Regions from separate parts of the Streptomyces sp. NPDC058665 genome, predicted to be linked through region 3. Evidence: riboswitches for the same ligand, from Rfam matches in the RefSeq annotation. Region 3 holds a riboswitch; each other region holds the start of a gene.
The links. Region 3 has a riboswitch for S-adenosylmethionine ahead of ACFWV8_RS32580 (aminotransferase class V-fold PLP-dependent enzyme). Riboswitches for the same ligand answer to the same signal wherever they lie in the genome.

Region 1 (9,779 bases), on a different contig from region 3:
CGTATCGCCGATGGCAACCCGATCGGCCCCGCGCCGAAGACCACGGTGGAGGCCCAACTCGCCGCCGCCACACCGGCGGACCATCTGCTGGACCTGCGCGCGGCCGAGACGGACGACGCGCCCGCCGCCGTACGGGAGTGGGTCGGCGCCACGCACGGGACGCGGACGTTCGGCGCGCTGGTGACGCGCTGGTTCTACCGGCGCGAGGTCACTGCGGTCCGGCTGTCGGAGGAGTACGACGGCCTGGCGTACGTCGCGGTCTCGACGGACTCCCGCCCGATCCCGCCGTACCGCCCGGTGAGGCCATAGCGCCACAGGAAGGACCCCCGACACCACCCCGACAACACATTGGCGCCCGGTGGCGCCAGATGACTTGCCATGGCGCCACGATGGTGCCACTATTACGTCATGGACCTCGCCCCGTACGTCGACAACCTCCGCCATGAGCTGGGAGTCGGTGCCGAGGCGGGCGATGACGAAACCCTCGCCCTGACGGAACGGCTCATCGGCCCGCTCGAATCGGCCGTCCGGCTGGCGCTGCTCAACGCCCTGTCCGACGCGATGGACGAGGTCACCCGCGAGCTGGCACCCGGCTCGGTGGACCTGCGGCTGCGTGGACGCGACCCCGTGTTCGTGGTGACCGTGCCACCGGCCATAGACGCCTTCGACGCCGTCGACATCCCGGTACGGGCACCGGCACCTCCGGTTCCGCACGAGCACGAGACCGACGAGCGCGGCACCTCGCGCATCAACTTCCGCCCGCCCGCCCAGCTCAAGCACCGGGTCGAGGAAGCCGCGGGCCGCGAGGGCCTGTCGGTCAACGCCTGGCTGGTCCGCTCCGTCGCCGCCGCCCTGGAAACCACGGCGGACCGACGGCGTACGACGGGCCTCGGCGCGGCGGCCGGGCAGCGCTTCACCGGCTGGGTCGGCTGACGGCCCGAGGACCCGGATGGCACCTCAACTCACCCCCTTATCAACGCACTTCACTCATCAGAAGGACGGCACAGCCATGCCTGTTTTCGACACCACCGAAGCCATCTCCGCCACCGTCAGGATCGAGGTCGGACGGGCCCGGATCATCGCCGGCAAGCGCACCGACACCGTGGTCGATGTGGCGCCGAGCGACCCCGGCGACAAGCGGGACGTACTCGCCGCCGAGGACACCGAAGTCGCATACGCGGACGGCGAACTGCTCGTCAAGGGCCCCAAGAGCCACTCGCCCTTCACCAGGACCGGGTCGGTCGACGTGACCGTCCAACTGCCCGCCGGCTCGGAGCCGATCGGAAGCACGGGTCTCGGCGACCTCATCAGCGAGGGACCGTTCGGCAACTGCCGTCTGACGTCCGGCGCCGGGGACATCCACCTGGAAGAGGCCACGGCCGTACGGCTGAAGACCGCGCACGGCGACATCACGGTGGACCGCGTGACGGGCGGGACCGAGATCCACGGGTCGGGCCGGGTACGGGTCGGCCGGATCGGCGGGGACGCGACCGTCAGGAACAACAACGGCGAGACCACGATCGGCGAGGCCACCGGCGAGTTGGAGGTGACCTCCACCAACGGCCCCGTCTGCGTCGTACGCGCGGAGTCCTCGGTCACCGCCAGGACATCGAACGGCCCCATCCGTATCGACCAGGTGACACGGGGGCGGATCACCGTGGAGTCCTCGGCGGGAGGACTGGAGATCGGCATCGCCAAGGGCACCGCGGCCTGGCTGGACGTGGAGGCCAGGGCGGGCCGCGTCCGCAACGAACTCGGACGCGCGCGGGGCCCCGAGCAGTCCGAGGAGAGGGTCGAGATCCACGGCCGCACGAGCGTCGGCGACATCGTGATCCGCCGCGCCTGACGCTCCGCTCCGGGCCGGCGGCACGAGCCGGCCCGGACCCTCACACCACCCCAAAACCACGATGGCGCCACAATGACTCGCTATGGCGCCACTCTTGTGCCATCATGGTGACGCAAGCGCAGCACGACGCCAAACCCTGGCGCCACCCCACGCCCACCAGCAGTCCCGAACCCCTCAAAAGAAGGGCCCGCTCCCATGAACACCCCGACCACAGCGGCCGGCCCCACCCGCGCAACCGCCATCTCCGCGCTCGGCCTGCGTAAGTCGTACGGCGACAAGGTCGTGCTCGACGGCGTCGACCTGCGGATCCCCGAAGGCACGGTCTTCGCCCTCCTCGGCCCCAACGGCGCGGGCAAGACCACCACCGTGGAGATCCTCTCCACGCTGATCTCCGCCGACTCGGGCGAGGCGCGGATCGGTGGCCACGACGTGACCGCCGACGCCGACGCCGTACGCGACCGGATCGGCGTCACCGGCCAGTTCGCCGCCGTCGACGGCCTGCTGACCGCCGAGGAGAACCTGCTCCTGATGGCCGACCTGCACCACCTGAGCCGCGCCGAGGGCCGCCGCCGCGCCGCCGAGCTCCTGGAGCGGTTCGAGCTGACCGAGGCGGCCCGCAAGAACGTCGCGACCTTCTCCGGTGGTATGCGCCGCAAGCTCGACCTCGCGATGACCCTGGTCGGCCGGCCGCGCATCATCTTCCTCGACGAGCCGACCACCGGCCTCGACCCGCGCAGCCGCCGCGTCGTGTGGGAGCTCATCCGGAACCTGGTCACGGACCAGGGCGTGACCATCTTCCTCACCACGCAGTATCTGGAGGAGGCCGATCAACTCGCCGACCGCATCGCGGTGCTGGACCACGGCAAGCTCGTCGCCGAGGGCACCGCCGAGGAGCTGAAGCGGCTGATCCCGGGCGGCCATGTCCGCCTCCGGTTCACCGACGAGAGCCACCTCCACGCCGCGGCCTCCGCCTTCGGCGTCGCCACCCGCGACAACGAGTCGCTCTCCCTCCAGATCCCCAGCGACGGCTCGATCGCCAATCTCCGTGCCCTGCTCGACATCCTCGACAGCACCGGCCTACGGGCCGAGTCGCTCACCACGCACACCCCCGACCTGGACGACGTCTTCCTCACCCTGACCGGCGCGCAGAACGCCGGCACCACCCTCCCCGCCGCCCGCAAGGAGTCGAACCGATGAGCACCGCCACCCTCACCCCGGCCAAGTCCGCGAAGGCCGCCAACTCCGCCCGCTCGTACGCGATGCGCGACTCCCTGACGATGCTGCGCCGCAACATCAAGCACATGCAGCGATATCCGTCGATGACCATCTCGATCCTCGTGATGCCACTGCTGATGCTGCTGCTGTTCGTGTACGTCTTCGGCGGCGCCCTCGGCGCCGGCATCGGCGGGGGCGGCGACCGCGGCGACTACATCAACTACCTGGTGCCCGGCATCATCCTGATGGCCGCGACCTCCGGGGCCGTCGTGACGGCCGTCTCCGTCTGCACCGATATGACCGAGGGGATCGTCAACCGCTTCCGTACGATGTCGATCTCCCGCGGCGCCATCCTCACGGGCCATGTCTTCGGCAGCGTCCTCCAGGTCGCCGCGGTGCTCTTCCTGATCACCGGCGTCTCCCTCGCGATCGGCTTCCGGCCCGACGCCTCGGCCGTCGAGTGGGTGGCCGCCATGGGCCTGCTGCTCTTCCTGGCCTTCGGCATGGCCTGGCTGTCCGCCGCGATGGGCATGGGCGCCAAGACCGTCGAGTCCGCGAGCAACGCCCCGCTGCCGCTCACCTTCCTGCCCTTCCTCGGCAGCGCGGTCGTCCCCCCGGAGTCCATGCCGACGGCCCTGCGCTGGTTCGCCGAGTACCAGCCCTTCACCCCGATCAACGAGACCCTGCGCGGTCTGTTCCTCGGCACCGGGATCGGCAACGACGGCTGGATCGCGCTCGCTTGGTGCACCGGTCTCGCCCTGCTCGGCTACTTCTGGTCCCGCGCGGTCTTCAACCGCGAGCTCCAGCGCTGAACGCGCCAAGCCCGCTGCTGAGCCCACCGAACGCCCGAGGGCGGCACCCCCTTTCCAGGGAGTGCCGCCCTCGGTCCGTACAGCTACGTCATGAACCGCCGATCCGTCAGGATCAGAAGTCCATGTCACCGCCCGGCATGCCGCCCGGCGCGCCGCCGGCGGCGGCCTTCTCCGGCTTGTCGGCGATGACGGCCTCGGTGGTGAGGAACAGCGCCGCGATGGACGCCGCGTTCTGCAGGGCGGAACGCGTGACCTTCGCGGGGTCGATGATGCCTTCGGCGATCATGTCGACGTACTCGCCGGTCGCGGCGTTCAGGCCGTGACCGATCTTGAGGTTGCGGACCTTCTCGACGATGACGCCACCCTCAAGCCCCGCGTTGACCGCGATCTGCTTGAGCGGGGCCTCCAGCGCGAGCTTGACGGCAGCGGCGCCCGTCGCCTCGTCGCCTTCGAGCTCCAGCTTCTCGAACACCGAGGAAGCCTGGAGCAGAGCCACGCCACCACCGGCGACGATGCCCTCCTCGACGGCGGCCTTGGCGTTGCGCACCGCGTCCTCGATGCGGTGCTTGCGCTCCTTGAGCTCGACCTCGGTCGCGGCGCCGGCCTTGATGACGGCCACGCCGCCGGCCAGCTTCGCGAGGCGCTCCTGGAGCTTCTCGCGGTCGTAGTCCGAGTCCGAGTTCTCGATCTCGGCACGGATCTGGTTCACGCGGCCGGCGACCTGCTCGCTGTCACCGGCACCGTCGACGATGGTGGTCTCGTCCTTGGTGATGACGACCTTGCGGGCGCGGCCCAGCAGGTCGAGACCGGCGTTCTCCAGCTTGAGGCCGACCTCCTCGGAGATGACCGTGCCGCCGGTGAGGATGGCGATGTCGTTCAGCATCGCCTTGCGGCGGTCACCGAAGCCCGGGGCCTTGACGGCGACGGACTTGAAGGTGCCCTTGATCTTGTTGACGACGAGCGTGGACAGCGCCTCGCCCTCGACGTCCTCGGCGATGATCAGCAGCGGCTTGCCCGACTGGATGACCTTCTCCAGGAGCGGCAGGACGTCCTTGACGTTGCCGATCTTGGAGTTGACGATCAGGATGTACGGGTCGTCGAGCGACGCCTCCATACGCTCCATGTCGGTGGCGAAGTACGCCGAGATGTAGCCCTTGTCGAAGCGCATGCCCTCGGTGAGCTCAAGCTCAAGACCGAAGGTCTGCGACTCCTCGACGGTGATGACGCCTTCCTTGCCGACCTTGTCCATCGCCTCGGCGATGAGCTCGCCGATCTGGGTGTCGGCGGCGGAGATGGAGGCCGTCGAAGCGATCTGCTCCTTGGTCTCCACGTCCTTGGCCTGCTCAAGGAGGGCACCGGAGACGGCCTCGATGGCCTTCTCGATACCGCGCTTGAGGGCCATCGGGTTGGCGCCGGCGGCCACGTTGCGCAGGCCCTCGCGGACCAGGGCCTGGGCCAGGACGGTCGCGGTGGTCGTACCGTCACCGGCGACGTCGTCCGTCTTCTTGGCGACTTCCTTGACCAGCTCGGCGCCGATCTTCTCGTACGGGTCCTCGAGCTCGATCTCCTTGGCGATGGAAACACCATCGTTGGTGATCGTGGGGGCGCCCCACTTCTTCTCGAGGACGACGTTTCGGCCCTTGGGGCCAAGGGTTACCTTGACGGCGTCGGCGAGCTGGTTCATCCCGCGCTCGAGACCGCGCCGTGCCTCCTCGTCGAACGCGATGATCTTGGCCATGTGAAGTGGTCCTCCCGGACAGGGGGTGGATTGCTCCGGACCGTGTCGGCGCCCGCGACGGACGGCCGAAGAGCCTTGCGGTTCCTTGCCCCACAGGCTCTCGGGCCTCGCTGACCCGGTCCATAAGTTGTCACTCTCACCTGCAGAGTGCTAACGCCAATGATTAGCACTCGACCCCCTTGAGTGCAAGCGACTCCCGAGCGGCGCACCCCCCTGACCCCGCGCGCACAGCCCCGCGCGCGGACCGCGCGCGCACGAGGGGCCCGCATCCCCTCTTGGGATGCGAGCCCCTCGTGTGTGAGTGCGTCGTTGGCCGATCGCGCCGGAATCAGACGGCGAGCTTGACCATGTCCGCCTGCGGACCCTTCTGGCCCTGCGAGATCTCGAACTCAACTCGCTGACCTTCTTCAAGGGTGCGGTAACCGTCCATCTGGATCGCGCTGTAGTGGACGAAAACATCCGCACCACCGTCGACCGCGATGAAGCCGTAGCCCTTCTCCGCGTTGAACCACTTGACGGTGCCCTGAGCCATGCCCAACTCCCCTATTACTGGCCCCTGCGCGGGACCGCACTTCGCGCCGGAACGCGTCGACCGCGGCTGAATGTATCTGCCCAACTGCCCTCTGCAACAGGTCAATCGGACGAGAATTATGGGCATGCCACAACACGCAAAGAGGTGAAATGCCGGGCTACCAGGGGCAAGTCGGGCCGGGCAAAGCGCAAGGAACCGCGCAAACAGCGTCCACACTTTGACCGCATCTTGTCGCGAACTCATATGCTCGGGGCACGGTCGCGACACCGGCGGCGGCGGGGCTACCCCGACTCTATCGCGTTCAACCTCATGGAATTGCCCCCTCCACTTCTCTCGCGGAGGGGGCAACGCCGTTCACTGTGCGTGCCGTTCGGCCGGGCGCTGCCGTTCGGCCGGGTGCCGCTGTCCGGCCCCTCGCTCAGCCGCCGGCGACCGCCGGGATGATCGAGATCCCCGCGCCGTCCGGGGTGGCGGTCTCCAGGCCCTGCTCGAAGCGGACGTCGTCGTCGTTCACGTACACGTTGACGAAGCGCCGGAGCTTGCCCTGGTCGTCCAGGACACGGGCGGCGATGCCCGGGTGGTTCGACTCCAGGGACTCGATGACCTGGGAGAGGGTCGTGCCCTCGGCCGGAACCTCGGCCTTTCCGCCGGTGTACGTACGGAGGATGGTGGGGATACGGACGTTCACGCTCATCGGTTTCTGCCTTCCGGGGAGTAGCGGCTTCTTGAGGGGCTCAACGGCTCAACGCGCCAGGCCGGCGGCGCGGAACGCGTCGAGGCTCGGCGGAATCGTCGCGGTCGGCCCCGTCGTCGGCGCGACGGCGTCCAGCGTCTTGAGCCCGTCACCCGTGTTCAGTACGACCGTGGTGAGCGCCGGGTCGAGCAGCCCCGCCTCGATGAGCTTGCGCGTCACACCCACGGTCACCCCGCCCGCCGTCTCGGCGAAGATCCCCTCGGTGCGCGCGAGCAGCTTGATCGCGTCCACGACCTGCTCGTCGTTCACGTCCTCGACGGCGCCGCCCGTGCGGCGGGCGATGTCCAGGACGTACGGGCCGTCGGCCGGGTTGCCGATCGCCAGTGACTTGGCGATGGTGTTCGGCTTCTGCGGCCGTACGACATCGTGGCCCGCCTTGAAGGCGACCGAGACCGGAGAACAGCCCTCGGCCTGCGCGCCGAAGATCTTGTACGGCTTCTCCTCGACCAGGCCGAGCGCGATCAGCTCCTTGAGCCCCTTGTCGATCTTCGTCAGCTGCGAGCCGGACGCGACGGGGATGACGAGCTGGTCGGGCAGCTCCCAGCCGAGCTGCTCGCAGATCTCGTACGCGAGGGTCTTGGAGCCCTCGCCGTAGTACGGGCGGAGGTTGACGTTGACGAAGCCCCAGCCCTCGCCCAGCGGGTCCCCGATGAGCTCGGAGCAGAAGCGATTGACGTCGTCGTAGTTGCCCTCGATACCGACGAGTTCGCCGCCGTAGATCGCGGCCATGACGACCTTGCCCTGCTCCAGGTCGTGCGGGATGAAGACGCAGGAGCGGAGGCCGGCACGGGCCGCGGCGGCGCCGACGGCGCCCGCGAGGTTGCCGGTGGAGGAGCAGGAGAGCGTGGTGAAGCCGAAGGCGCGGGCGGCCTCGACGGCGATGGCGACGACGCGGTCCTTGAAGGAGTGCGTCGGGTTGCCGGAGTCGTCCTTCACGTACAGGCCGCCGGTGACACCCAGCTCACGGGCGAGGTTGTCGGCCTTGACGAGCTTGGTGAAGCCGGGGTTGATGTTCGGCTTCGACGCGACGTCGGCGGGGACGGGCAGCAGCGGCGCGTAGCGCCAGATGTTGTCGGGGCCCGCGGCGATTCGCTTCTTCAGGCCTTCGGGGTCGCCCACCGGGAGGTCGTAGGCTACTTCGAGGGGGCCGAAACAGCTCTGACAGGCGAAGATCGGGCCGAGCTCGAAGCGCTCCCCGCATTCGCGGCACGAGAGGGCGGCGGCGGGTCCGAGGTCGACAGCGCCGGAAGTGTTCTGCTGGACGGTCTGCACAGCCATGAAGGCGAGGCCCTTTCCTCATCTTCCTCGCGACGCATCTCGCCGCGAGACGGAATTGGCACCTTCCCCACCGTGACCTCGCGGTCGGCGGGAGGGTTGCCGGGGCTTCAACGGGCCGTTCCCTCTGCCCCTCTGGATGAGCGGTATTCGATTGTCGGCGTCCTGACCCCCGACATGCGACGGTCATTCGCGTTGTTCAAGACTGTAACCGAACCCCTGGACGGTTGAGACCTTCGTCCGATCCGCGAGATGGAGATCACGTGCTGCGAGAAGTGGAGCGCTGGCTGGCCCGGCGGTCCTGGCCTGCGGCGGAGCGGCCGGTCGACCGGCTGGCCGGCGCCAAGCAGGGAGCGCGGGTCAGCGTGGTGCTCCCGGCTCTGAACGAGGAGGCGACGGTCGGCTCGATCGTGTCGGTGATCCGGCGTGAACTGATGGCCGGTCCGGCGCCGCTCGTCGACGAACTGGTCGTGATCGACTCGGGCTCGACCGACCGTACGGGAGAGTTCGCGGCGGCGGCCGGGGCACGGGTGGTGCACCGGGACGACATACTGCCGAGGCTGCCGGCGGTGCCCGGCAAGGGCGAGGTGCTGTGGCGCTCGCTGCTGGTGACGAGCGGCGACATCGTCTGTTTCGTGGACGCGGATCTGAGGGATTTCTCGGCGCGGTTCGTGTCGGGGACGGTGGGGCCGCTGCTCACCGATCCGGACGTGCAGTTCGTGAAGGCGATGTACGACCGCCCGCTCGGCGACGAGCCGGGGCAGGGCGGCCGGGTGACGGAGCTGGTGGCGCGTCCGCTGCTGAATCTGCACTGGCCGCTGCTGGCGGGCTTCGTGCAGCCGCTGGGCGGTGAGTACGCGGTACGGCGCTCGCTGCTGGAGCGGCTGCCGTTCCCCGTGGGGTACGGGGTGGAGCTGGGGCTGCTGGTGGACGCGCTGCACACGGTGGGGCTCGACGCGCTCGGCCAGGTCGACGTCGGGGCGCGCAGGCACCGGCACCAGGACGGGCAGGCGCTGGGGCGGATGGCGGCGGCGATCTACCGGACGGCGCAGCTGCGGCTGTCGCGGGGGCATCTGGTGCGGCCGGAGCTGACGCAGTTCGAGCGGGGCAAGGGGGGCTTCGAGGCGCGTACGTACGCGGTGGACACCGAGGAGCGGCCACCGATGCGGGAGATCGCGGAGTACGCGGCGCGCCGCGCGGCCTAGCCGTCGGGTTCGTATGATCTAAGTATCGATTTGCCTATATTGCCCGGTATGTCGATGACTGTGATGAGCGCGTTGCCCGCGACGACCGCCATGAGCGCGATGGCCGTTTCGGCCCTGACCTCTGAACAACTCTGGTTGTTGGGTGGCATGGCCCTCGCCCTCGTCGGCGCGGGGGTGGTGGCGGTGGCGGCAGTCCATGGGAGGGGCAGGGGCCGTGGCTGATCCACGCCGACCTGAAACCGTACGTTTGAGCGTTTCCGCGAAGGGCTAGGTTTCGCCACATGGTCTCCGAGATGGTCCCCGAGCCGCCCGCCCAGGTCCTTGTCGCTTCCAATCGCGGTCCCGTCTCGTACAAGCTCGGTGAGGACGGCGCCCTGACCGCCGGGCGCGGCGGCGGAGGCC
Region 2 (9,779 bases), on a different contig from region 3:
TCCTGGGTGGCCACGGCCGCGGCCGTGAAGCGATTGGCGGGGCGCTCCAGACCCAGGGCCGAGCGCAGAGACGTGCCGGGCAGCGGACGGGCGACGAGGCGTCGCCCGGACAGGGCGGGCAGGACGAGGCGGGAGAGGACGGCCAGGTCCTCGTCCAGTACCAGCGGATGCAGTCGTACGCCGTCGACGTGACGGCTCAACTCGACCAGCACAGATACGAGTTGGTCAGCGGTGCCGATGTGCCGCAGCCTTCCCCGGTCGCTCCAGGCCGTGTGCCGTTCCAGGTCGGCGACACGCTCGGCGGCCGTGGCCCCCGGGGTGTCCAGCGCCACCTCGACCTCGGCGAGGACGCGGGGCGTACCGGCGGCGGCAGCGGCCGTGGCGACCGACGCCAGGTCGCGCCCCTCGACGAGAGCGACGTCGAGTTGTGCGGCGGGAATCCGGTCGGGCCGTCCCAGGACGACGAGTTGGCCCTGGGGCGGGCGCGGCACGATCGCCGGACCCTTGACGGCATAGGTCTCACCGGTGAAGTCGATGTAGTGGAGCCGTTCGCGGTCGAGGTAGCGGCCGGTGGCCACGGAACGGATGACCGCGTCGTCCTCCCACGAGTCCCACAGGGCGCGGGCCACCTCGACCCCGTCACGGGACTCCCGGGCCCGCGCGCCGGTGTCGGCGACCAGTGGGCGCCCCCAGGCACGGGCCGCCTCGGGACGTTCCTCCTCCGTCACCACCCACCCGGCGCGACCGGCGGAGATATGGTCCAGGGCCGCCAACTGGCTGGAGACATGGAAGGGTTCGGCGTACGTCACCGGGACGACGGGCGCGATTCCGATGGTGCTCGTGGACGCCGCGACGAAAGCCGCCCGCTCCACCGCGCCGATACGGCCCACCGGATCCGGTGCGGCGCCGGGAGGCAGCACGCCGTCGTCCAGGGTGAGCAGGGTGAACCCGGCGTTCTCGGCGATGGCGGCGACACGGGCCACGCGGCGAGGTGTGAGCAGCTGACCGGGGGAGTGGGCGGCGCGGCGCCAGGCCGCGGGATGGGCGCCGTCGCCGTCGATCTCGACGGCGAGGTGCAGGGCGGGACCGGACAAGGGGGTTCCTTCCGGGAAACACGATGACTCGCGGCCACAGGGCCACGACGAGACAGCCGGCCCGACGGCCGGCGGTGATCAGACGTGTACGGAAGGACAGACGGCGGAGGAGGTACGGCAGTAGTCGACATGCCGCCGGGTGATGAGCCGCGCGCCAGACGCCGCAGGCCAGGCGGGACTTCGAAGGCACGGCCTGGTGCACGTACCACGCGATGCCGCGTCCGGAACGTGCATCAAAGCCTCCACCCGTGAAGGAACTTTCCCTTTCAACGTACGTCGCCCGCCCCCGTGAGTGTCAAGGTCCACCCCGGCGGAGGGGCGCGGTCGGCCGGCTGTCCGGCCGCCGTCCGCCGGGGCGTTCGGCGGTGCGGGACGGCCCTCTTGACGCCGGTGTCGGTGGGGCCGACACTCACTGGAGAATCCTAGTAAATAGGTAGGGAAATATGAGGCGCTTTGATCCGGTCACCGTCCGAGTGAGCCGTTCGCCTCTTCTGACCTCCCGGCGTCATATCGATCTGCTTCGTGTCTGCAGCGCGGTCAGCCCCAAGGGCTGAACTCCGCCTGCCCCGCGTCCACGGCGTCCCCTGGAACGCCGCGCCCGCCCTCCGCACGGACGACGGGAATCCGGCAACACACCCCAGCCCGACATCGCTTCCGCCGCGCGTACGTCTGCGCCCGCTCCCGGGGAGAGTCATGACCGTCACACCGCTGGCTGCCCGCCCGTCCCTCCGGCCCGAGCCCGCCTTCCGGGGCCGGATCGGCCCGGACGCGCGCAGCGGCCACTACGCCGTTCCCGGCCGCTACCGCCTGCATCTGTCGACCACCTGTCCCGACGGCCTGCGCATCGCCGTCACCCACGGCCTGCTCGGCCTGGACACCGTCTGTCCGATGACCGGACTGCCCGCCGTGCCCGACTGTCCCGATGGCGGCCACTCGGCCCTGCGCCCGCTCTACGAGGCCAGCGCCCACAGGTACCCCGGCCCCGCCGTCGCTCCGGTGCTCAGCGACGACTGGTCCGGACGGATCGTCAGCACCCACGCCCCGGACATCATGCGCGACCTCGCCCGCCGCTTCGGCGGCGGCGGTCCCTCGCTCTACCCTTGCGGCGCGGAGCCGGAGATCGAGGCCGTGGAGCGGATGTGCGCGCGGGGCATCGAGGAGGCCGCCCAGCACGCCGGTTCGGCCGGTGGGGAGCAGGCGGAGCGCGACACAGCACTCGGGACGCTGCTGGAGACCCTGGACGCGCTGGAGCACCGGCTCGTCGGGCGCACCTACCTGATCCGCGACGAAATCACCGCAGCCGATGTCGAGTTGTGGGTCGCGCTGGTCCAACTCGACACCGTGCACCGCGACCACCTGGACGCCTCCGCCGTCCGGCGCATCGCCGGCCATCAGACCCTGTGGGCCTACGCCCGCCGGCTCGCCGCCCACCCGGCCTTCGGCGGCCACCTCGACCTCGACGGCATCGAACGCCGTCACCACGCGCGCTGCCAGGGCCTGGAGGCCGCCGGAGCGGCGGTCCAGATCCTCGACTGGGCCGCGCACTCGTCCCCTTAGCCGTTCCACCTGGTGGACCGGCGTTGACATTCGTTCGGGCGGATGTCTTAACTACGGCCCAGAATGGTCATGAGCGTCAGCGACAAGCCCTGGCTTGCTGACCGGCAACCCCGCACCGCAGGGGGTGCCCCAGGTGACGACCGGACCGGATGACACTTCGGTAAGCGCCAGGCCCACACAGGGCCGAGACAGTGACGGTGACGCCATGTACGCAGCTCCCAGGACGGCGACACGCCGCCCGCAGGGCTGCGTACAGCCGTACCCGAACATCCTCGTCGCCGATCGCGCCGTCGATCTGCTTCGCGTGAACAGCGCGCTGTGTACCGCACCGGGCCGTGCCCGCTGTCGGGGCTGACCTCTCCCCGCAGCCTCGATCCCCTGACGAACACCGCGCTCGCGGTGTGCCGTCGTCCTCCCTGCCCCTGGTACCTCGCCGTGGCATCCGCCGCCGCACGCCGGCGCGCTGTCCGTGATGTCCGAACCAGCCGGAGCCCACCATGAGTGAACCCCCTGGCGCCACCGTCACCCTCCCCGAGGCGCCGACCGACGACGAACCGTCGAAAGCCTTCACCGCCCAGCGAGTTCTGCCGTTGCGGCGGCCGGGACGCTGGATCGGCACCGCGGTCGTGCTGGTCCTGGTCGCCCAGTTCGTGCACGGGCTGGTCTCCAACCCCTTCTACCAGTGGGACCGCTGGAGCTACTGGTTCTTGCGCCCCACCATCCTCGACGGCCTGCTGATCACCCTCGAAGTCACCGCCTACAGCGCGGTGCTGGGCCTGCTCGGCGGCATCGTGCTCGCCCTGGCCCGGCTCTCGAAGAGCCCGGTGCTGCGCGCGGTCAGCTGGACCTATGTCTGGGCCCTGCGCTCCATCCCGCTCATCGTTGTGCTGATCCTCCTCTACAACTTCAGTGCCCTGTACGAGACGTTGAGCGTCGGCATTCCCTTCGGCCCGGCCTTCTTCTCCTTCGACGAGTCGAGACTCGCCACCGACATGGTCGTCGCCGTCATCGGCCTCAGCCTCAACGAGGCCGCCTACGCGGCCGAGGTCGTCCGCGGCGGCATCCTCTCCGTCGACCAGGGCCAGCACGAGGCGTCCGCGGCGCTCGGCCTGCCGAAGTCCTACCAGTTCCGGAAGATCGTCTTTCCGCAGGCGCTGCGCTCGATCGTCCCGAACTACGTCAACCAGCTCATCGGCCTGATCAAGGCCACCTCGCTGGTCTTCTACGTCTCCCTGCTGGACCTGTTCGGTTCCGCGCAGACCATGGGCTCCACCTACCCCGGCGACATCGTGCCGCTGCTGCTGGTCGTCACCGTCTGGTACCTGATCCTGACCAGCGTCGTCTCCGTCATCCAGTTCTACGTCGAGCGGCACTACGCCCGAGGTGCCACCCGCGGCCTGCCGCCTACGCCGCTGCGGAAGCTCCGCACCGGTCTCACCGACCTGCGCGTCCGCATCCGCCGGGAGGCCGCCGTATGACCGCCAAGACGCTCGACGCCCTGGCGGATGCCGACGCCGCCGCCGTCGAGGTGCACGGTGTGCACAAGTGGTACGGCACCCACCGGGTGCTGGACGGCATCGACCTGACCGTCCGTCCCGGCGAGGTCACCGTCATCCTCGGCCCCTCCGGATCCGGCAAGTCCACCCTGCTGCGGGTCATCAACCACCTGGAGAAGCCCGAGATCGGCTACGTCAGCGTCAACGGCGAGCCGATCGGCGTGAAGCGGCAGGGCAAGTGGCTGAAGGAACTGAGCGAGCGGGCCATCCTCACCCAGCGCGGGCGGATCGGCTTCGTCTTCCAGAACTTCAACCTGTTCCCGCACCTGACCGTCCTCGACAATGTGGCCGCGGCCCCCGTCGCCACCGGCCGGCTGGGCAAGCCCGAGGCGCGGCAACTCGCCCGCCAACTCCTCGGCCGGGTCGGCCTCGCCGACAGGACCGGCGCCTACCCGCGCCAGCTCTCCGGCGGTCAGCAGCAGCGCGTCGCCATCGCCCGAGCCCTCGCCCTGCGCCCCGGCGTCATCCTGTTCGACGAGCCCACATCCGCCCTCGACCCCGAACTGGTCGGCGAAGTCCTCGCCGTCATCAGGGATTTGGCGACCGGTGGCACCACTCTCGTCATCGTCACCCACGAGATCGGCTTCGCCCGCGAGATCGCCGACCGGGTCGTCTTCATCGACGGCGGCAAGATCATCGAGCAGGGTCCGCCCTCCGAGGTCCTCGACAAGCCCCGGCACGAGCGGACCAGGGACTTCCTCAGCAAGGTCCTCTGACCCGCCGCGCCCCCGACCTCCCCCACGCCACCCTCATCACCTCCAGCGACAAGGAATGGCCATGCCTACCCACTTCACCCGACGCGGCCTGATACGCGGCATCACCGCGGCGACCGCCGTCGCCTCCCTGGCCACCGGGCTCGCCGCCTGCGGGGGCGACAGCGACGCGGCCACCTCCACCGACACCGCCGCCAGGACCGGCGAGGTCGTCATCGGCCAGGTCTCCAACGGCGCCGCCCGGCAGACCACCATCAAGGTCTCCGAGGTCACGTCCATCAGCGCCGAACTGCCCGCCGCTGTCAGGAAGAGCGGCAAGCTGGCGATCGGCGTCGGCGCCCTGCCGGCCGGCTTCCCGCCCCTGGCTTACGTGGGCAGCGACCAGAAGACCCTCACCGGTGCGGAACCCGACCTGGGCCGACTGGTCGCCGCGGTCCTCGGTCTCACGCCCGAGGTGAAGAACTCCACGTGGGAGAACCTCTTCGTCGGCATCGACAGCGGCAAGGTCGACGTGGCGTTCACCAACGTCACGGACACCGAGGAGCGGAAAACGAAGTACGAGTTCGCGTCCTACCGGCAGGACAACCTCGCCTTCACCGTACCGAAGAAGAGCACCTGGAACTTCGACGGCGACTACGGGAACCTCGCCGGCAAGACGGTCTCCGTGGGCTCCGGCACGAATCAGGAGAAGATCCTCCTGGAGTGGAAGGCGAAGCTGGCCAAAGAGGGCAAGAAGCTCACCGTCAAGTACTTCCAGGACAGCAACAGCGTCTATCTCGCCCTGTCCAGCGGCAAGATCGACGCCTACTTCGGCCCCAACCCCGGCATCGCGTATCACAACCGCCAGGTTGCCGATACGCCCAACGCCACGCGTACCGCGGGGACTTACTCAGGCGCCGGTGCGAGCCTCCAGGGCCTGATCGCGGCCACGGCGAAGAAGGGCAGCGGCCTCGCCGAGCCGGTCGCCGACGCCATCAACCACCTGATCAAGAACGGTCAGTACGCCGAGTGGCTCAAGGCCTACAACCTCTCCAACGAGGCCGTCGCCACGTCCGAGGTCAACCCGCCCGGACTGCCGCTGGACAACTCCTGACCCGCCATCGGCCGGGGATCCCGTCGTCGCCCCGCGGCGGGATCCCCACCCCATGTCCCCAGCACCGGAGCCGTCACGCGATGTCCGTCGCCAGCCTCGAAGCCACCTCTTCCCACGTCCTCGACAATCCCGCCTGGGCCGCGCTCACCGGCCCGCACGCCCACTTCGCCGAACGCGTCGGGCGTGCGGCCCGCTATCCGGGCGACGTGGCCCCCTTCCACGCCGTCACCGACGAGGACGACCCGCGCGCCTGGGCCGACCTGGCCACGCTCGTCGGGCCCGGCGGCAGCGCCGCGGTGAGCGGCGCGAGCGGACCGCCGAACGGCTGGGAGCGCGTCCAGACAGGCCAGGGTGTCCAGCTCGTGGACGCCGGGCTGCGGGCTGAGCCCGACCCCGAAGCCGTACGGCTCGGCCCCGCCGACGTACCCGAGATCCTCGATCTGGTCGCCCGCACCCAACCGGGCCCCTACCTGCCGCGCACCGTCGAGCTGGGCACCTACCTGGGCATCCGCCACCGCGGCCGACTGATCGCGATGGCCGGTGAACGGCTGCACCCGCCCGGCTGGACCGAGATCAGCGCCGTGTGCACCGACCCGGACCACCGCGGCCGGGGCCTGGCCACGCGCCTGGTCCGTGCCGTCGCGGCCGGCATCAGGGAACGCGGCGAGCAACCCTTCCTGCACGCTGCCGCGACCAACACCGACGCCATCCGGCTGTACGAGTCGCTCGGTTTCACCCTGCGCTGCCACACGGTCTTCTGGCTCGTGCGGAACACCGGAGCCGTCGCCGCGGAAGAAGCGGCATGCCGCTCCTGACCCTCCCCGGTCTTCGGCCGGCGGACCCCATCTCGCCGCCAGGTCCTGTCCGCGAAGATCCACCGGACAGGACCGCGTCGGCCGCCGTTCGCCCCGTTCAAGCGGGTCGCCGTTCTCGTCGGATCTCCTGGAAGGCATTCAGCCGTGTCCCCTTCTCCGCTGCACCTCGCCGTCGCCCTCGAAGGCACCGGCTGGCATCCCGCCTCCTGGCGCGAGCAAGTCGCCCGCCCCCGGGACCTGTTCACCGCCGGGTACTGGGCCGACCTGGTCACCGAGGCCGAGCGCGGGCTGCTCGACTTCGTCACCTTCGAGGACGGGCTCGGCCCGCAGTCCTCGCACTACGGCGAGCTCGACGGCCGCACCGACCAGATACGCGGACGCCTCGACGCCGTACTCACCGCATCCCGCATCGCACCCCTCACCCGGCACATCGGTCTGGTGCCGACCGTCATCGCCACCCACACGGAGCCGTTCCACATCTCCAAGGCGATCGCCACCCTCGACTACGTCAGCGCCGGCCGGGCCGGTCTGCGGGTGCAGATCTCCGCCCGTCCGCACGAGGCCGACCACTTCGGCCGACGCACCTTCCCGCCGCTGAACCTGGAGGAGCTGCGGACCCCTTCCGGCCAGGAGCGGTTGACCGACCTGTTCGACGAGGCCGCCGACTACGTCGAGGTGGTGCGCCGGCTCTGGGACAGCTGGGAGGACGACGCGGAGATCCGGTCCGCCGCCACCGGGCGTTTCATCGACCGGGACAAGCTGCACCACATCGACTTCGAGAGCAGGCACTTCAGCGTCCGCGGCCCGTCCATCACACCGCGCCCGCCGCAGGGCCAGCCGTTGGTCACGGCCCTCGCCCACCAGACCGTCCCGTACCGGCTGGTGGCCCGCCAGGGCGACATCGGCTACGTCACCCCGCACGACGCGGACCAGGTCCGGGCGATCGTCGCCGAGATCCGCGCCGAACAGGAGGCTGCCGGGCGGGCGGACGAACTCCTGCACGTCTTCGGGGACTTGGTTGTCCTCCTGGACGACGACCAGGCCGCGGCGGAGGACCGGCGCGCACGGCTCGACGCGCTCGCGGGGGAGCCGTACACCAGCGACGCCCGGATCTTCGCCGGTACGTCCGCCCAACTTGCCGATCTGCTCCAGGAGTTCGGCGAGGCGGGGCTGAGCGGCTTCCGGCTGCGGCCCGCCGTCGCCGGGCACGACCTGTCGGCCATCACCCGCGACCTGGTCCCCGAACTCCAGCGCCGGGGCGCCTTCCGTACCGCCTACGAGGCCGACACCCTCCGCGGCCTGCTGGGTCTGCCCCGCCCCGCCAACCGCTACGCCGCTGTCACCGCCTGAGCCGGAAGGACCCTACCGACATGACCAGCGAGCCGCTGAAGCAAATCCATCTGGCCGCGCACTTCCCCGGTGTCAACAACACCACCGTGTGGAGCGACCCGAAGGCCGGCAGCCATATCGAGTTCAGCTCCTTCGTCCACTTCGCACAGACCGCCGAACGCGCCAAGTTCGACTTCCTGTTCCTCGCCGAGGGCCTCAGGCTGCGCGAACAGGGCGGGCACATCTACGACTTGGACGTTGTCGGCCGCCCCGACACCTTCACGGTCCTCGCCGCCCTGGCCGCCGTCACCGAGCGTCTGGGCCTGACCGGCACCATCAACTCCACCTTCAACGAGCCCTACGAGGTGGCCCGCCAGTTCGCCAGCCTCGACCACCTCTCCGGCGGCCGTTCCGCCTGGAACGTCGTCACCTCCTGGGACGCCTTCACCGGCGAGAACTTCCGGCGCGGCGGGTTCCTGCCGCAGGAGGAGCGCTACTCCCGCGCCAAGGAGTTCCTGGCCACGGCGAACGAGCTCTTCGACTCCTGGCACGGCGACGAGATCGTCGCCGACCGGACGACAGGTGTCTTCCTGCGGGACACGAAAGCCGGCTCCTTCGTCCACTCGGGTCAACACTTCGACATCCAGGGCCAGTTCAACGTGCCCCGCTCACCGCAGGGACGCCCTGTCATCTTCCAGGCCGGCGACTCCGAGGACGGTCGCGAGTTCGCCGCTTCGGGCGCCGACGCTGTCTTCAGCCAGTACGCCTCGCTCAAGGAGGGCCAGGCGTTCTACACGGACGTCAAGAACCGCCTTGCCAGATACGGCCGTTCCCACCGCGATCTGCTGATCCTGCCCGCCGCCACCTTCGTGCTCGGCGACACCGATGCCGAGGCGGAGGAACTGGCCAGGGAGGTGCGCCGGCAGCAGGTCAGCGGTGCTACCGCCATCAAGCACCTGGAATTCGTCTGGAACCGGGACCTGTCGGCGTACGACCCGGAAGGACCGCTGCCCGGCATCGACCCGGATGTCAGCGACGACCACATCTCCAAGGGCCGAGCCCAGGTGCGCAGGTACCGCGACCCGCTGGCCACCGCACGCGAATGGCGCGAGTTGGCGGCAGCCAACAACTGGTCCATCCGCGACCTGGTCATCAACACCGGCAACAAGCAGACCTTCGTCGGCTCCCCGGAGACCGTCGCCAGGACCATCAACGACTCCGTCCAGGCGGATGTGTCCGACGGCTTCATCCTCGTCCCGCACATCACCCCCGGTGGACTCGACCCCTTCGCCGACAAGGTCGTGCCGCTGCTGCAGGAGCAGGGCGTCTTCCGTACCGAGTACGAGGGCACGACCCTGCGCGACCACCTCGGCCTCGCGCACCCGGACGATGTCCGGGGCGAGCGGGCGGCGTCGTGAAGCTCATCGCCATCACCCTGATCGCGGTCGGCGCGGGCACGGCCGGCATCCACGTCGCCCCAACCTCCCAGGAGTCCACCCGTGTCTGACATCTCCCTCGGCGTCCTCGACCTGGTCCCGATTCCGTCCGGCTCGACGGCAGCCGATGCCCTGCGCAACTCCATCGACCTCGCACAGCGGGCCGAGCGCTTCGGATATGCCCGC
Region 3 (9,779 bases):
CGCCCCAGCGCTCGGTGATCAGCTCGCACGCCAGCCGCCCGCCCTCGTACGCGCGCGCCAGTTCGTCCGCCTTCGCGTCGAAGGCGAAGTCACTGTCCTCGGGAAGCGCGGCCGGCAGGTCACCCTGACGCAGGGACCGTTCGAGCTCCGGCGCGGCCTGGCCGTCCATGGGGCTGGTGTCCCGGTAGGCGACCCAGTCGGAGAAACCTTCCGACAGCCACATCGGCGTCGCCTTCGAGGTGTCCGCCCGCGTCGCCACATGGGTGGTCTCGTGGGTGAGGACCACCCGGCGCCCGAAGTCGCCCAGGATGCTGTACGCGTCGGGGTTGACGATCACCCGGTCCGCCGGCGACGAGCCCTGCCGCCGCGTCTCACCGGTCGTGACGGCGGCGATGCCCCGGTAGCTCGTCGCGGAGGCGCCCAGCAGACCCGCCATCGACTCCACCGACTCCGGCACCAGCACCACGACGCGCCCCGACCACTCGCCCGGCCACGCCTCGTCGACGGCGGGCACCGCCCGGTCGGCGGCGGCGGCGATCTCACGCAGCCGTTCGTTGTCCTGGCCGACGCCGAGGACCAGGCTGCGTCGGCCGTGGACGACGTCGACGGCGCCCTGCTGCCAGAGCTGCTGCACGCCGCCATCGCCGGGCCGGTCGGCCGTCATGTACCAGCGCCCGTCCCGTTCGGCCAGCTCCAGCGTGCGGGCCGAGGTGACGGGCGCGCTGTCGTAGCCCTCTATCCGGTAGCGCAGCTCGACCCGCGCCGTCGCGCGCTTCCCCGAGCGCTCGACGTCGCGCAGCTCGCACTCCCAGGACCGCACGGGCACGTCGACGAGGTTCCGGTACGTCCGCCGCTCGGTGGCGAGCAGTTCGCCGGCCGCGGGATCGACGGCGGCCAGATAGCCGCTCTCGTCACGGTCGATGAGCGCGTCGGCCCGGTGGTCGAGCGTGCGCTCGATCGCGGCGGTGTCGGCGTCGGTCGCCCTGGGGGCCGAACAGCCGGATGCGACCAGCAGGCACCCCAGCAGCGAGGCCGCCGCACGGCGGCGCACCACGCGGCGGGTGGGCGTACGCCCGCGACCCGCCGCACGTCTCCGAGTCGTACGTCCCTGACCTGCCACCCGGTCGATCGTACGGGGCGCCGCGAGGACGAATCCCGACGATGCGTCGGTGACCGGTCCTCCGGTGCCCGGACCGCGCTCAGATCCGGGTGACGGAGGAGACCGGCATCATGCCGACCGGGTCGTAGCGGACCGAGGCACCGGGGTAGGGCGCGTGGACGACCTGGCCGTTGCCCATGTACATCCCGATGTGGCTGGCGTCGTCGCGGTAAGCGACCAGATCGCCCGGTCTGGCCTGGGAGAGCGGCACCCGCTGTCCCGCGTACCGCTGCGCCTGCGACGTACGCGGCAGGGAGACCCCGGCCTGCGCGTACGCCCACTGGGTCAGGCCCGAACAGTCGAACGCCGAGGGGCCGTTGGCGCCCCACACGTAGGGCAGGCCGACGACCCCGCGGGCGGCACGGGCCGCCGCCGCGGCCCACGCGGTCGCGGGCGCCTCCCCTCCGTAGGACAGCGGGCCGGCGTCGCGCCCCGAGCGCGAGGCCCGGCCGGCGTCCCTCCCGGCGTCGGGCAGCGAGTTCAGCAGCCGCCGCGCCTGCGCGAGCTTGGCCTCGACGGTGCGCTTGTGGCGGGCGACGGCTGCCCGGCTGCGTTCCAGTTCGGCGAGGTCCTTGGCCGCCTCGTCGCGCTGCCGGTCGAGCTTGCGCTGGGCGAGGCCGAGTTCACGCAGGGCCACCGCCTGGCGGTCGCTCAGCCGGTCCAGGGCCTCGGCCTTGCCGAGATAGTTGTCCGGGTCGGACGAGAGCAGCAGCGCGAGCGCCGGGTCGAGTCCGCCGGAGCGGTACTGGGCACTGGCGATCGAACCGAGCGCGCCACGCATCCGGTTGACGCGCTCCTGGCCCCGGGCCGCGCTGTCGCGAACCCGGTCCACCCGCTCGCGCAGCACACCGGCCCGCTCGCCCGCCTTGTTGAACCGCTCGGTGGCCCTCTCGGCCTCCGCGTACAGCCGGTCGACGGCCGACCGGGTCGCCTCGGTCGTCTCCCCCGGGTCCGCGCCCGCCGGCGCCGTCCCGAGGGCGGTCGCGGCCGTGACAGCCGCGGCGGACAGGACCGTGACCCGGGCGCCCCGGCTGTGGCCGGGGGGTGAGGAACGACGATGGGACACCACAGGAAGCCGCACTTCCTTCCGCTGGACGCAACCGCGCAGCCCCTGCCGCCCGACGGGCGGAACCATGACCGGGAGCTGCGACGCAGCAGAGAGTAACCGCGCGGACACGGAGTGACCAAAGACCGCGCCGGGCACAGACAGTGATGCCCCGCCGGAGATCACAGGTCACCGGCGGGGCGTGCGTCAGCGGGAGCGAACGGAGTTCGCCCGTACGGGCGACCGTGGTCGTGTCCGTGGATATGCGCGGGTGTCCGTGCGGAGCACCCGCGCCGAGCGGTGGGTCAGACGCGGACGCCGAACTGGAAGCTGCCGGCCCACTCCATGGCCTCGTACCGCACCACGGTGCCCGGCTTGGGGGCGTGGATGACCTGGCCGTTGCCGACGTACAGCGCGACATGGCTCAGTCCGCTGAAGAACACCAGGTCGCCGGGGGCGAGTTCGCCCCTGCCTATCTGGACGCCGTCGTTGACCTGGGTGTACGTGGTCCTGGTGAGGCTCACGCCCGCCTGGGCGTAGGCCCACTGGGTCAGCCCGGAGCAGTCGTAGGAGTTGGGACCCTCGGCGCCGGAGATGTACGGCTTGCCCAGCTGGGTCTTGGCGGCGGCCAGCGCGGCGGCGGCACGGCCAGAAGAGGCCGACTCGTTGCCGAGGTTGACGCGCTCGTTGCCACGGGCCGCGCGCTCGGCGTCCTCTTCCTGGATCTTCGCGCGCTCCTCCGCGGTCAGCGTGTTGAGGAGCTTGTTCGCCGCGTTGAGCTTGGTCTGGACGTCCTTCTTCTTCTTCGCGAGTTCGACCCGTGTCGACTCAAGATCCTTCAGCTTGAGGGACGCCTCCTTGCGCTGCTGCGCGAGGGTCCGCTGCTTGGCCTGGATCTTCTCCAGCGCGCCGACCTGCTTGGCGCCCATCTGGTCGAGCACGGAGGCCTTGTCCAGATAGTCGTCCGGGTCGGAGGAGAGGAAGAGCTGGAGGGCGGGGTCGATGCCGCCGGAGCGGTACTGGGCGCTCGCCATCGAACCGAGGCCGGTACGCAGCTCGTTGAGCTCGTCCTGGCCGCGCGCGACCTTGTCCTGGATCGCCTCGACCTGCTTTTCGAGCTTCTTTTCCTTCTCTTCCGCGCCGCTGTGCTTCTCCGTCGAGGCCTCGGCCTCGTGGTAGAGCTTGTCGACCTTTTCCTTGACGTCCTCGACGGTCGGCTTCGGGTCGGCCTGCGCGGCCTGGGACGTCAGAGCGACAGCTGCGGCTGCGGTCGCGGAGAGCACGGTCACGCGGGCGCGGCTCGGCTGCTTGGGACGACGGTGGGACGCCACGAAGGCGAGCTCCTTCTTCCTCGAGCCGCCTACCGGGTGTACGGGGAGCAGATCCCCGGCTCCATGAGCTCAGCGTTCCCGGTGGGGCCGGGAATCCGGTGCAACCGGACTGAACTGCACGAATTCGGCGGTTCCTTCGCCGCCACCCCGGATGGGTGATCAACCGCGCGAAGGTTCGAGGCCTGACCCTAGTGACCTTCTCGTGATCAGTTCAAATCCTGAAGAGCAAAAATTTGGCCGCGGAGTGGTTTCTTCACATACATCACACTGACAGTGATGAGCAATTGACGCTGTGGTGTGACATGGAGTGACCAAATGCCGCATTGGCCACAGGAGTTACTAGACGCGCGAAAGCCGCTTCAGCAGCAAGGCGGACGCGACGGGCCGCGCGCCGGCCCGCGCCACGCCGTCGGCGACCTCACGGTCGGTGGAGACCACCACCACCGGGCGGCCGGGCGGCTCCGCCCGCACGAGCTGACGGATCAACTCATCAGCCGTCACACCCGGTTTCGAGAACAGAACCCTTACCCCGCGCGGCGGCGCCAGCAGTACGGGAGCGACCAGTTCGGCCCCGTCGAAGACACACGTCATCTCGGCGCCGGACTGCGCCGCGAGCATCGCGAGCCCGCCCAGCAGCCGCAGCCGCTGCTTCTCCAACGGCATCGTCGGATAGCCGGTCTTGGTGACGTTGTAGCCGTCCACGACCAGATGCGCCTGCGGCAGCGCGAGCAACTGGTCCAGCAGCGCCGGGTCCATGTCGGAGAGCGCACGGGCCGCGATGTCCTTGGGAGACATCCGGCCGGGCGCCACGGCGTCGACCAGATCGGCGGGGTGCGAGGCCGCCGGCGGCAGCGCCAGCTCCCGCCGCAGGCCCTGCGCCGACTCCAGGACGGTGTCCAGCAGCAACCGCAGCCGCATGTCCTCCACGGAGCGCCCCTCGCGGGCGGCCCGGCGGCCGGCCTCCACCGCCGCCTCCGCCTCCGCGAGCCGGGCCTTGAGGCGCCGTGTCTCGCTCTCCGCCGCGGACACCTGGACCGCGGCCTCCGCGCGGGCGGCCTCGATCTCGGCGGTCGTACGCCGCAGGGCGGCCTCGCCGCGCTTCACATCGCTCAGGGCGCTGCGGAGCTTACGGTGCGTGGACTCGGCCTCCTTGCGGGCGGTGTCCAGCTCCGTACGCAGCCGCTCGGTCTCGCTCCTCGTCGCGGCGCGGGCCTCGTCCAGCTCCTCACGCAGCCGCTCCAACTCGCGGCGGTTCTCCTCGTCGACGCGCTCGGCGTCGGCGCGCTGGACCTCCTCGCCGGCGGCGGCCACCAGCTTCACCCAGCCGACGGGCCGCAGGACATAGGCGGCCGCCGCCACGTCGACGGGGTCGGCGGCCGGGGGCGGCGAGCCGGATTCCACGGCGGCGGCCAGCTCGGGGTCCGCCTGGCCGAACCGCTCACCGATCCGCTGCCGGAACACCGGGTCGCTCTCCAGGGCGGCGGCCATCGCGTTGCCCGCGAACCGGGCCCGCCTGGTCGGGGTGAAGCGCGCGTACTGGCGCAGCTGGGTGGGCAGTTCGGTGACGGTCAGACCGCCGAAGGCGTCCGAGACCAGCGCCACGACCCGGCGCCGTACGGACTCGGGCAGCGGTCTGTCGAGCGCCTCGGCGTCGCCGTCGGCCGCACCGGCCGGCTCGGCGCCACGTGCTGGCTGCTCCACGATCCGTTCACCCCACTACCCTTTCGGGCGGCTCCCTCAGGAACCGGCGCCCGGCCTGTCAACCAGTTCGATCTGATCCACCGCGTTGCACCAGCGGCAGCGGACGGACTCGATGGTCTCACTGACCACGTCGCGCTCCTCGACCTTCGACGTCCCGGCCAGGTCCAGATGGACGTACTCCACCACCTTGGACGAACGCGTCACGTCGAACCTGGTGAGATTGCCGCACAGCGTGCAGCGCCACCGGGTGGCGTCGGTCGGCAAGGGAACCGTCGTCATCGTGCCGTCCTCATTTCGTCGAGCCCTGATGTCGTGAGTTCGAGCCTGCCGCACCGGTCACCGGTACGGCACCGTTCCATGGATGTACGCGCCCGTAACCCTACGGCCTCCCGCAAGTCCCAGGTCGCGGCGAGGCGGTCTGTGCCTGTCTGTCCTCGTACGGGATGATCCTTGGATGATCAATTGGCGGGCGACCACCGGAGCGCCGGTGATGACCTACGGTCTGATCGGTCTGTGCTCCCTGGCCTTCCTGACCGGCCCGCTGTCGGGGTTCAACCCCGCGTACGGGACGGGTGACACGCTGCTCGCGGCGCAGAGCTCGTACTTCGAACGCTGGGGGGTGATCCCCGACCAGCTGACCGCCGGTGACTCCCACGCTCTGCTCACCCCTCTCACCGCGCTGTTCATCCACGGCAGCTGGCTCCATCTGCTCGGCAATCTGCTCTTCCTCCATGTCTTCGGGGCGATGGCCGAGGAACGGATGGGGAGGGTGCGGTTCACCCTCTTCTATCTCGTCTGCGGCTATCTCGCCCTGCTCGCCTACGCGGCGGTGAACGCCGAGTCCGACCAGACCCTGGTGGGTGCGTCGGGCGCGATCTCCGGCGTGCTGGGTGCCTTTCTCTGTCTCTTTCCCCGCGCACGCGTCACCAGCCTCTTTCCGTTCCTTTTCTTCCTGCCGCTGCGCTTCCCCGCCTGGATCGTCCTGATCTTCTGGTTCGTCCTCCAGTGGCTGGCGGCCCGCGACGCCGAGCCGGGCCCCGGCGTGGCGTATCTGGCGCATCTGGTGGGCTTCGCGCTGGGCTTCGTCGCCGCCTGGGGGCTCTTCCGGCGTACGGCTAGAGTGAAGTCCCGTTCAGCGGCCCCCGAGGGAGAACGTCAACCGTGATCACCGCGATCGTGCTCATCAAGACCAGCGTCGACCGGATCCCCGAGATCGCCGAGTCGATCGCGGCGCTGGAGAGCGTCAGCGAGGTCTTCTCCGTCACCGGCACCTACGACCTGATCGCCATGGTGCGGGTCGCCAAACACGACGACCTGGCGGACGTCATCCCCGGCAGCATCAGCAAGATCCCGGGCGTCGAGGCCACGGACACGCATGTGGCGTTCCGTACGTACTCCCAGCACGACCTGGAAGCGGCCTTCGCGATCGGCCTCGACGCCTGATCCGAGCGGGGTGGGTCAGCCGCGGTCGGGGACGCAACGGCCGTCCTCGGTGCGGTAGTTCCAGCGCGCGCCGTCCCGGACGAGTTCCCTGACGGCGCCGGTGAACCGGGCCACGTGCTCGTCCGGCGTACCGGCCCCGAAGCTGACCCGGATCGCGTTGAGCGACTTCTCGCCGGGACCGGCGTCGGGCGCGCCGCACTCCCCCGGGTCCTCCGCGTCGCCGCCCAGCAGGGTGCGGACGAGCGGGTGGGCGCAGAAGAGCCCGTCGCGTACGCCGATGCCGTACTCCGCCGAGAGCGCGGCGGCGAAGTGGGAACTGTTCCAGCCGTCGACCACGAAGGAGATGACGCCGACGCGGGGCGCGGCGTCGCCGAAGAGCGAGAGCACCCGCACCTCGGGGACCTCGGCGAGTTCCGCGCACACCCGGGCCACCAGTTCCCGCTCGCGCTCGACGAGGCGGTCGAAGCCGGCTTCGGTGAGCGCCTTGCAGGCCGAGGCGATCGCGTACACACCGATGACGTTCGGCGATCCGGCCTCGTGGCGCGCGGGGGTGGTGTGCCACTCGACGTCCACTCCCCCGTCGCCACGGCGCGCGACCTTGCGGCTGGCGCCGCCACCGGCGAGATACGGCTCCGACTCCCGCAGCCAGTCGGCGCGGCCCGCGAGCACACCGGAGCCGAACGGCGCGTACAGCTTGTGCCCGGAGAAGGCGACCCAGTCCACGTCCAGCTCCGCGATGTCCACGGGGTGGTGCGGGGCGAGCTGCGCGGCGTCGAGGACCACGCGCGCGCCGTGGGCGTGGGCGGCGGCGGCCAGTTCCCGTACGGGCCACAGCTCGCCGGTGACGTTGGAGGCTCCGGTGACACACACCAGCGCGGGGCCCTTCGGGTCACACCGGCCCGCCAGCGCCCGCTCCAGCGTGGCGACGGCCTCTTCGGGGGTGCGCGGCGCGTTCAGGTAGCTGACGCGTGCGTCGCGCCAGGGCAGCAGTGACGCGTGGTGCTCGGTCTCGAAGACGAACACCTCGCAGTCGGCGGGCAGCACGGCGGCCAGCAGATTCAGCGAGTCGGTGGTGGACCGGGTGAAGACGACCTGGTCGTCCTCGCGACAGCCGAGGAAGCCGGCGACGGTACGGCGGCTGTTCTCGAAGAGGTCGGTGGAGAGCTGCGAGAGATATCCGGCACCGCGGTGGACGCTGCCGTAGTACGGGGCGTAGGCGGCGACGTCGTCCCAGACCCGCTGGAGCGCGGGGGCGCTGGCGGCGTAGTCGAGCGCGGCGTAGGTGACCTCACCGCCGGTGACGAGGGGGACGGTGACGTCACGTCCGAGGACGGGGAGCGGCTGGTCGGTGCTGGTGCGGTGAGGCGTGTCGGTCTGTGCGGACATGTCGGTATCTCCCGGCGGGACAAGGCGGAAACGGCATCAGGACCCGGCGGACGGGCACGCCGTCGCGACGGCACACGCGGTGCCGTGACGGCGCGGAAGGTCGCGCGGGGTGTGGGGCTCACTGAAGAGGGCCGGCTCCCGTTCCGCCGCGACGCGCGCGGGGAACGGGCCTGAAGCCCTATCGCATTCGCTTGCTCACGAGACTGCTCCCTTGAGGACCAGGACCCCAGGGATGACGACATCCGAACGATGTCCAGGGGTCCGCGCTTGCCGTAGACCTCGCTGGCTACGGCCTGGTCTTCACCCGGGGCACCCCGCCACGGACGGAGGGTTGCCGGACAGCGGGCCGGGGCCGTAGTCGCTGTCACTCATGACCTGGGGTGAGATTACCCCACCACAGCGAGACGGCCCAGAGGGCGTCCGTCATACGGGACACCCGTGCCTCGTCAGGATCGGTTCGACCGGGCCGGCCCCGGGGGCCGGTTCGTCCTCGATCGCGGACGGGCCGCGATGCGGCCGTCCGGCGATCGACGGCAGGCGAGGTCCACGGGCCGACGGCCCGGGACGCCGTCCCGACCGCAGCACCCCGCCGATCCGGGCCGGCGGCAGGCCGTTACGCGTTGCTCGCGGCCACCCAGCGGTCCAGCGCCTGCTTCGCCGCGCCCGAGTCCACCGCGCGTGCCGCCCGCACCATCTTCTCCGCGAGCTGGTCGTTCAGTGGGGTGTCCGCCGGTTCGAGCGCCACCAGCGCCGCCGCCGCGTTCAGCAGGACCGCGTCCCGTACGGGGCCGGTCTCGCCCTCCAGCAGCCGGCGCGCGACGTCGGCGTTGTACGAGGCGTCCGCACCGCGCAGGGCCTCGACCGGGACCAGCTCCAGACCGATGTCCCTGGGGTCGAAGGACTGCTCGGTGACCTGGCCGTCCCGAACCACCCATACGTGTGAGGTGGCGGTCGTGGTCAGCTCGTCCAGACCGTCGTCGCCGCGGAAGACGAGCGAGGAGTTGCCCCGCGCTGCGAGCACCCCGGCCACGATGGGCGCCATCCGGATGTCCGCGACCCCGACCGCCTGGGAGCGGACCCGCGCCGGGTTGGTGAGCGGGCCCAGGATGTTGAACGTGGTCTGCGCGCCGAGTTCCTTGCGGGCCTTAGCCGCGTGCCGCAGCGCCGGGTGGAACTTGGCCGCGAAGCAGAAGGTGATGCCGGCTTCCTCGGCGACCTCCACGACCCGCTGCGGCGTCAGTTCCAGATTGACGCCGAGCTTCTCCAGCACGTCGGAGGCGCCGCTCGCGGACGAGGCCGCCCGGCTGCCGTGCTTGACAACCTTGCCGCCCGATCCGGCCACCACGATCGCCGCCATCGTGGAGATGTTGACGGTCTTGGCGAGGTCACCTCCGGTGCCGACGACGTCGACGGTGTCGCCGGGGACCTCGATGGTGTTGGCGTGCTCGTACATGGCGCCCACGAGTGCCGTGACCTCGTCGACAGTCTCGCCCTTGGCGCGCAGCGCGACCGCGAAGCCCGCGATCTGCGCGTCGGTGGCCTCGCCGCTCATGATGCGGTGCATGGCCCAGGCGGTGTCCTCGGCGTCGAGGTCCTCACCGCGCAGCAGCGGGTTCAGTACACCCGGCCAGGAACGCGCCGCCATGGTGTCGCCTCCGGCCGGTGTGACAGCGCTGCTCATGCTCGCTCCTGGGGTCTGTGGACGGGGCACGGC

Region 1: linked by a shared signal. The riboswitch ahead of thrC (threonine synthase) and the one ahead of ACFWV8_RS32580 (aminotransferase class V-fold PLP-dependent enzyme) in region 3 are both predicted to bind S-adenosylmethionine.
Region 2: linked by a shared signal. The riboswitch ahead of ACFWV8_RS24150 (amino acid ABC transporter permease) and the one ahead of ACFWV8_RS32580 (aminotransferase class V-fold PLP-dependent enzyme) in region 3 are both predicted to bind S-adenosylmethionine.

Annotation. Positions count from the first base shown of each region.
Region 1 covers NZ_JBHXRX010000042.1:17,134-26,912, forward strand. Annotated here, with positions in the region: gene ACFWV8_RS25195 (erythromycin esterase family protein) at 1-309, shown strand, start outside; gene ACFWV8_RS25200 (hypothetical protein) at 409-933, shown strand; gene ACFWV8_RS25205 (DUF4097 domain-containing protein) at 1,010-1,846, shown strand; gene ACFWV8_RS25210 (ATP-binding cassette domain-containing protein) at 2,042-3,043, shown strand; gene ACFWV8_RS25215 (ABC transporter permease) at 3,040-3,873, shown strand; gene groL (chaperonin GroEL) at 3,986-5,611, opposite strand; gene ACFWV8_RS25225 (cold-shock protein) at 5,940-6,143, opposite strand; gene ACFWV8_RS25230 (ubiquitin-like small modifier protein 1) at 6,562-6,837, opposite strand; gene thrC (threonine synthase) at 6,886-8,175, opposite strand; SAM riboswitch class I at 8,191-8,318, opposite strand; gene ACFWV8_RS25240 (glucosyl-3-phosphoglycerate synthase) at 8,436-9,377, shown strand; gene ACFWV8_RS25245 (hypothetical protein) at 9,426-9,599, shown strand; gene ACFWV8_RS25250 (trehalose-6-phosphate synthase) at 9,659-9,779, shown strand, end outside.
Region 2 covers NZ_JBHXRX010000038.1:43,695-53,473, forward strand. Annotated here, with positions in the region: gene ACFWV8_RS24135 (LLM class flavin-dependent oxidoreductase) at 1-1,094, opposite strand, end outside; gene ACFWV8_RS24140 (putative leader peptide) at 1,538-1,648, shown strand; gene ACFWV8_RS24145 (glutathione S-transferase C-terminal domain-containing protein) at 1,788-2,651, shown strand; SAM riboswitch class IV at 2,717-2,824, shown strand; gene ACFWV8_RS24150 (amino acid ABC transporter permease) at 3,149-4,129, shown strand; gene ACFWV8_RS24155 (amino acid ABC transporter ATP-binding protein) at 4,126-4,923, shown strand; gene ACFWV8_RS24160 (transporter substrate-binding domain-containing protein) at 4,985-6,013, shown strand; gene ACFWV8_RS24165 (GNAT family N-acetyltransferase) at 6,094-6,828, shown strand; gene ACFWV8_RS24170 (LLM class flavin-dependent oxidoreductase) at 6,973-8,178, shown strand; gene ACFWV8_RS24175 (NtaA/DmoA family FMN-dependent monooxygenase) at 8,199-9,575, shown strand; gene ACFWV8_RS24180 (LLM class flavin-dependent oxidoreductase) at 9,657-9,779, shown strand, end outside.
Region 3 covers NZ_JBHXRX010000071.1:28,975-38,753, forward strand. Annotated here, with positions in the region: gene ACFWV8_RS32545 (hypothetical protein) at 1-1,120, opposite strand, end outside; gene ACFWV8_RS32550 (NlpC/P60 family protein) at 1,200-2,228, opposite strand; gene ACFWV8_RS32555 (NlpC/P60 family protein) at 2,510-3,535, opposite strand; gene ACFWV8_RS32560 (NYN domain-containing protein) at 3,875-5,236, opposite strand; gene ACFWV8_RS32565 (hypothetical protein) at 5,273-5,515, opposite strand; gene ACFWV8_RS32570 (rhomboid family intramembrane serine protease) at 5,691-6,401, shown strand; gene ACFWV8_RS32575 (Lrp/AsnC ligand binding domain-containing protein) at 6,398-6,679, shown strand; gene ACFWV8_RS32580 (aminotransferase class V-fold PLP-dependent enzyme) at 6,695-8,065, opposite strand; SAM riboswitch class IV at 8,324-8,441, opposite strand; gene trpD (anthranilate phosphoribosyltransferase) at 8,679-9,746, opposite strand.